DNA from 2 places in the Actinosynnema sp. NPDC050436 genome. Region 2 is predicted to be linked to the other one. Evidence: riboswitches for the same ligand, from Rfam matches in the RefSeq annotation. Region 2 holds a riboswitch; the other holds the start of a gene.

Region 1 (3,394 bases), on a different contig from region 2:
TCGAGCCGGTGCGCACCACGCTCAACTACGGCCAGGTCAACCTGGTCCTGGCCGCGCTGCTGGTCGGCACGGTCGTCAGCGCGAAGCCGTGGGTGGGCGGTGCCGGCGTCGGCCTCGCGGCCGGGATCAAGCTCACCCCCGCGATCACCGGGCTCTACTTCCTGGTCACCCGCAACTTCAAGGCCGCCGCGTGGTCCGTCGCCGCGTTCGGCGGCACGGTCGGGATCGGCTACCTGCTCTCCGCCCGCCAGTCGAACCAGTTCTGGTTCGAGCTGCTCGGCGACGCCACCCGGGTCGGCCCGGTCGGCTCGGCGATCAACCAGTCGCTGCGCGGCGCGCTGTCCCGCACCGTCGGCTACGACGTGCAGACCGGTCCGGTCTTCCTGGTCGGCGCGGCGGTGGCGGTGGCGCTCGCGGCGTGGGCGCTGCACCGCGCGGTCAAGGCCGACGACACGCTGGCGATGATCGTCGCGGTGCAGTTCCTCGGCCTGCTCGTGTCGCCGATCTCGTGGAGCCACCACTGGGTGTGGGCGATCCCGGCCCTGCTCTGGCTCGTCTACGGCAAGGCCCGGGGTCGCCTGGTCACCGCCACCGCGTGGGCGTGGCTGCTCGCCATCGGCAGCTACCTGATCTCGATCCTGCTGATCCTCCAGGAGTCGATCTGGATCATCCCGCGCCCGTGGTACCTGTCCCTGCTCGGCTGGGTCTACCCGGCGGTCGGCCTGCTCACGCTGGTCGCGATCGCCGTGTCGCTGCGGCGGACCTCACCCGAGCGCGTCGAGGACGCCGTCGATCTCGCCCGCCAGTGACACGTCCAGCGCGGTGATCCCGCCGGTGGAGTGCGTGCTGCACCGGAAGGTCAGCGTGCGGTAGCGGATGTCGATGTCCGGGTGGTGGTCGTCGTTCTCGGCGATCTCCGCCACCCGGTTCACCACCTGGATCGCCCGCGCGAAGCTCTCCAGCTCCGCCGTGCGCACGAGCGCGGCGTCCCGGGCCGTCCAGTCGGGCAGCGAGGACAGGGCGGCGGTCACCTGGTCGTCGGTCAGCAGCTCGGCCATGCCCCGATCGTCCCACCGCGTCGCGTAGGGTGCGAGCACCACGGGAGTCCGGTGTTGCGCCGGGCTGAGAGGAGGGCTCGCAAGCCCTCGACCGTCCGCACCTGATCCGGGTCATGCCGGTGTAGGGAGAGATGATGCTTCGACGTGTGCTGACCGCCGCCACCGCCGGGGTCGTGCTGACCGCGTGCTCCGTCACCGCCGGGGACCCGCCGCCGCCCGGCGAGCGGGTCGTGACGCTGGTCACCCACGACTCGTTCGGCGTCTCGCCGGAGGTCCTGGACGCCTTCAAGGCCGAGACCGGGATCACGGTCAAGCCGCTGGCCTCCGGTGACGCCGGCGAGCTGACCAACAAGCTCGTGCTGACCAAGGGCAACCCGATCGGCGACGTGGCGTTCGGCGTCGACTCGACGTTCGCGTCGCGGGCGCTGAAGGAAGGCGTGTTCGCCGAGCACGCCTCGCCCGAGGCGGGCAAGGGCGCGCAGCGCTACCAGCTCGACCCGCCGAACCGGCTGCACGCGGTGGACGTCGGCGACGTGTGCGTCAACATCGACGTGGCCGCGTTCAAGGACCTGGGCGAACCGAAGACCTACGCCGACCTGGCCGACCCGAAGTACCAGGACAAGCTGGTCGTCGAGGACCCCGCCACCTCCTCGCCGGGCCTGGCGTTCCTGCTCGGCACGGTCGCCGAGTTCGGCGAGTCCGGCTGGCCGGAGTACTGGTCGAAGCTCAAGGCCAACGGCGTCAAGGTGGTCAGCGGCTGGGAGGAGGCGTACACCCAGGACTTCTCCGGCTCCAGCGGCAAGGGCCCGCGCCCGGCCGTCGTGTCCTACGCGTCCTCGCCGTCGGCCGAGGTCGGCGACGACGGCACGCCGCGCACCAAGGCGCTGCTCGACACGTGCTACCGGCAGGTCGAGTACGCGGGCGTGCTGAACGGCGCGAAGAACGCCGACGACGCGCGCAAGGTCGTGGACTTCCTGCTGTCGGAGAAGTTCCAGGCGGACGTGCCCGGCAAGATGTACGTCTACCCGTCGCGCGAGGGCGTGGCGCTGCCCGAGGCGTGGACCAAGGCAGCCCCGCTGCCGCAGGAGGCGCGCACCCTGCCCGCGAACCAGGTGGACGCCAACCGCGAGCAGTGGGTCCAGCAGTGGCGCACCCTGGTCCAGGGCTGACCGCTGCCCGCCCGACCCCGCCGGTCGGCCGGCGGACCGGCCGCCCGGCACCCGGCGCGCGGCTGGGCTGGGCGCTCGCGGGCCTGCTGCCGCTGGCGTTCCTCGGCGTGTTCTTCGCCTGGCCGGTGGCCGCGATCATCGGCCTGGGCCTCGGCGACGGCGGGGTGTGGCCCGCGCTGGTCGACCCGCGCACGTCGGGGCTGATCGGGTTCACGCTGGGCCAGGCGGCGGCGGCCACGGCGCTGGCCCTGCTCACCGGGCTGCCCGTGGCGTTCCTGCTGGCCAGGTGCCGGGTGCGCGGCTCCGGTGTGGTGCGGGCGGCGGTGATGGTGCCGTTCGTGCTGCCGACCGTGGTCGTCGGGCTGGCGTTCCGGGCGCTGTGGCCGGACGGCGGGGTGCTGCCGATCGTGCTGGCGAACGCGTTCTTCAACGTCGCCGTGGTCGCGCGCACCGTCGGCGGGCTGTGGGCCCGGGTCGACCGCCGGGCCGAGGACGCGGCGCGGGCGCTGGGCGCGTCCCGGCTGCGCGCGTTCACCTCGGTGGTGCTGCCCGCTCTGGCCCCCGCGATCGGGTCGGCGGCGGCGGTGGTGTTCCTGTTCTGCGCCACCAGCTTCGGCGTGGTGCTGGTGCTCGGCGGCGCGCGGTACCGCACCCTGGAGACCGAGATCTACCTGCGCACGGTCGAGCTGTTCGACCTGTCCGGCGCGGCGGCGCTGTCGCTGGTGCAGATCGCGGCGGTGCTGGCGGTGCTGCTGCTGGGCGGCGCGGCCCGCCGACGGCGCGAGCGGGCGCAGGCGCTGCGGGTGGAGAGCACCCGGCGACCGGCCGGCGGCGAGTGGGGCGTGGTCGCGGCGGCGTGGCTCGTCGTGGGCGCCCTGCTGCTCCCGGTGGTGGGCCTGGTGGTCCGCTCGCTGTCCGCCGGCGACGGGTGGAGCCTGGCCGGGTACCGGGCGCTGGCCGGCACGGGGGAGCGCGGGACGCTCGCCGTGTCCGGGTGGCAGGCGGCGGTCAACTCGGTGCGGGTGGCGACGGACGCGACCCTGGTGGCGCTGGCAGTCGGCGTGCTGTCGGCGGTGGTGCTGGTCGGGCTGCGCCGGCACGGCTCGTGGTTCGCCGAGGCCCTGGACACGGCGCTGATGCTGCCGCTGGGCGTGTCGGCGGTGACGG
Region 2 (3,394 bases):
GTGGGTGGCGACGAACTCCAACTGGACCTCCCGCCCGTGGGTCAACCGCAGCGGCTCCAACGTGATCGTGAAGGGCAGCAGCGAGGCCGCCGTCGGCGCGCAGATCTGCCGCTCCGGCTCCACCACCGGCTGGCGGTGCGGCACCGTCCAGGCGAAGAACTCCACGGTCAACTACCCGCAGGGCTCGGTGTCCGGCCTCACCCGCACGAACGCGTGCGCGGAGCCCGGCGACTCGGGCGGCTCGTGGGTGGCGGGCAGCGGCTTCGGCCAGGCCCAGGGCGTGACCTCCGGTGGGTCGGGCAACTGCTCGTCCGGCGGCACGACCTACTTCCAGCCCCTCGGCGAGATCCTCAGCGTCTACGGCCTGCGCCTGACCACGGGCTGACGTGGCGCGCGGTCGACATCCCTGCGGACCGCGCACCACGGGTCGAACACCCCCCGGGCACCCCTCCGCCCGGGGGGTGTTCCACGTCCTGCCTCAGTCGAACTGGACGGACCGCTTGGACAGCCCGTACCAGAAGCCGTCCACGGTGGTGGTCGCGTCCTGGTCGGCGCTCGCCCCCAGCGACACGAACAGCGGCGCGAAGTGCTCGGTGCGCGGGTGCGCGATCCCGGCCGCCGGCGCCTTGTGCCGGAAGTCCAGCAGGCCGTCCACGTCCTTGGCGGCCAGCGCGCGCCCGGCCCAGTCGTCGAACTCCGCCGACCACGCGGGCGGCTGGTAGTCCGGGCCGGTCCGCATGTCCACGCAGCTCAGGTTGTGCGTCATGAACCCGCTGCCGATGATCAGCACGCCCTGGTCGCGCAGCGGTGCCAGCGCGCGCCCGACGTCGAACAGGCGGCGCGGGTCCAGGGTGGGCATGGACATCTGGAGGACCGGGACGTCCGCCTCCGGGTACATCTCCTTGAGCGGCACGTACGCGCCGTGGTCCAGGCCGCGCGCGGCGTCCTGCGCCACCGGCTCGCCGACTAGCTTCGCCACGCTCGCGGCGAGGTCGGGTGCACCCGGTGCCTCGTAGGTGACTTCGTAGTACCGCTGCGGGAAACCCCAGAAGTCGTAGGTGAGCGGCACGGTCGTGGTCGCGCCCAGGGTGAGCGGCTGCTCCTCCCAGTGCGCGGACACGATGAGGACCGACTCGGGGTGCGGGAGCGCGTCGGCCCACGCCCGCAGCTCGCCGGTCCACCGGTCGTCGTCGGCCAGCGGGGGAGCCCCGTGGCCCAGGTACAGCACAGGCATCACGCCGACGACTGTACGCCCTTTAGTTGAATTTTCAACCAGGATGCGGCGGCAGCCGGGTCCTCCGCCTCGGTGATCGCCCGCACCACCACGACCCGGTCCGCGCCCGCCGCCAGCACCTCCGGCAACCGCTCCCGGTCGATCCCGCCGATGGCGAACCACGGCCGGTCCGTCGTGCCCGCCGTCGCCCGCACCAGGTCCAGCCCCGGCGCGGGCCGACCCGGCTTCGTCGGCGTCGGCCAGCACGGCCCGGTGCAGAAGTAGTCCACCCCCGGCTCCGCCGCCGCCGCCCGCGCCTGCCCGACGTCGTGCGTCGACCGCCCGATCACCACGTCGTCGCCGACCACCCGCCGGGCCACCGGCACCGGCAGGTCGTCCTGGCCCAGGTGCAGCACGTCCGCGCCCACCGCCAGCGCCACGTCCGCCCGGTCGTTCACCGCCAGCAGCGCGCCGTGCCGGGCGCACGCCTCGGCCAGCACCTCCAGCGCCGCGATCTCCTGCCTGGCCTCCAGGCCCTTGTCCCGCAACTGCACCACGTCCACCCCGCCCGCGAGCGCCGCGTCCGCGAACTCCGCGAGGTCGGGGCGCGCCGGCGTGCACAGGTAGAGCCGCGCGTCGGCGAGCCGCCGCCTGATCCGGGTTCCGTCGAGTTCTGGCACGGCCGCACCGTAACCGCCGGCCGGAAACGTGCGCTACGGTGGACGTGGTCCGCACGGGAGCCTGGAGAACACCGGGCTGAGAGGGAGCGTGGTCCGCTCCGACCGTCGAACCTGATCCGGGTCATGCCGGCGCAGGGAGCGTGAGTGCCTTGGTGAGTGCGAGCGGGATCACCGTCCTCGGCGGCGGTGTCATCGGCCTGTCCGTCGCGTGGTGCGCCGCCCGCGCCGGGCACCCGGTCGAGGTGGTCGACCAGGGGTCGCCGCACGGCGGCTCGTGGGTCGCGGGCGGGATGCTCGCGCCGATCACCGAGGCGTGGCCCGGCGACGAGGCCGTGCTCGCGCTGGGCGCGGAGTCGCTGGCGCTGTGGCCGGAGTTCGCCGCCCAACTGGGCGTGCCGCTCAGCCCCGTCGGCACGCTCGCGGTCGCCACCGACGCCGCCGACGTCGAGGTCCTCGACCAGTTGCGCGGCTTCCTGCACAGCCAAGGCCGCTCGGCGACCAAGCTCACCCGGCGCGAGCTGCGCGCCCTGGAGGCGGGCTTCGGCCCATCCGTCCGAAGTGGACTCTCCATGCCGGGCGACCTGTCCGTGGACAACCGCGTCCTGCTCGCCGCCCTCCGCTCGGCCTGCCGCGAGCACGGCGTCCACCTCACCGACTCGTCCACACAGGACCACCCGATCACCGTGATCGCCGCCGGCGCGTGGAGCCGCGACCTGCACCCCGCCCTGCGCGACGTCATCCGCCCCGTCAAGGGCGAGATCCTCCGCCTCACCGCACGACCCGGCGCGCTGCCCCCACCCCGCCACACCCTGCGCGCCCAGGTCTCCGGCCGACCCGTCTACCTGGTGCCCCGGACCGGCGGCCTCGTCCTCGGCGCCACCCAGCACGAGAACGGCTTCGACCCCGACGTCACCGTCGGCAGCGTCCGCGACCTCCTGCACGACGCGGAAGTCGTGTGGCCCGCCGTCGCCGAGTACGCGCTCACCGAGACCGCGGCCGGGTTCCGCGCCGGCAGCCCCGACAACCTGCCCGTCGTCGACTGGCTCGAACCCGGCGTGCTGGCCGCCACCGGCCACCACCGCAACGGCCTGCTGCTCGCACCCGTCACCGCGCGGCGGGTGCTCGACCTGCTCCGCGAAGGAGGAAACAGTTGAAGGCACGGGTGAACGGCGAACAACGGGAACTGGCCGACGGCTCCACCGTGGCCACGGTCCTCGACCTGCTGGGCGCACCGCCCTCCGGCGTGGCCGTGGCGCTGGACGGCGAGGTCGTGCCCCGCGCGGCGTGGGCGTCCACCCCGGTGCCGGACGGGTCCGCCGTCGAGGTGCTCACCGCCGTGCAGGGAGGCTGACGTGGACGACCCGCTGGTCATCGCGGACCGCGAGTTCGGCTCCCGGCTGATCATGGGCACCGGGGGAGCGGCGAACCTGTCCGTGCTGGAACGCGCCCTGGTCGCGTCCGGCACCGAGCTGACCACCGTCGCCATGCGCCGGGTGGACGC

What was found. Region 2 has a riboswitch for thiamine pyrophosphate ahead of thiO (glycine oxidase ThiO). Riboswitches for the same ligand answer to the same signal wherever they lie in the genome.
Region 1: another riboswitch for thiamine pyrophosphate. It lies ahead of AB0I60_RS26200 (thiamine ABC transporter substrate-binding protein); the one in region 2 lies ahead of thiO (glycine oxidase ThiO).

What each region holds. Positions count from the first base shown of each region.
Region 1 is NZ_JBFAJV010000011.1:267,496-270,889, forward strand. Features, by position in the region: gene AB0I60_RS26190 (mannosyltransferase) at 1-809, shown strand, start outside; gene AB0I60_RS26195 (4a-hydroxytetrahydrobiopterin dehydratase) at 765-1,058, opposite strand; TPP riboswitch at 1,089-1,205, shown strand; gene AB0I60_RS26200 (thiamine ABC transporter substrate-binding protein) at 1,193-2,227, shown strand; gene AB0I60_RS26205 (iron ABC transporter permease) at 2,311-3,394, shown strand, end outside.
Region 2 is NZ_JBFAJV010000016.1:88,318-91,711, forward strand. Features, by position in the region: gene AB0I60_RS30695 (S1 family peptidase) at 1-385, shown strand, start outside; gene AB0I60_RS30700 (class III extradiol ring-cleavage dioxygenase) at 479-1,234, opposite strand; gene thiE (thiamine phosphate synthase) at 1,234-1,893, opposite strand; TPP riboswitch at 1,937-2,048, shown strand; gene thiO (glycine oxidase ThiO) at 2,034-3,047, shown strand; gene thiS (sulfur carrier protein ThiS) at 3,044-3,244, shown strand; gene AB0I60_RS30720 (thiazole synthase) at 3,246-3,394, shown strand, end outside.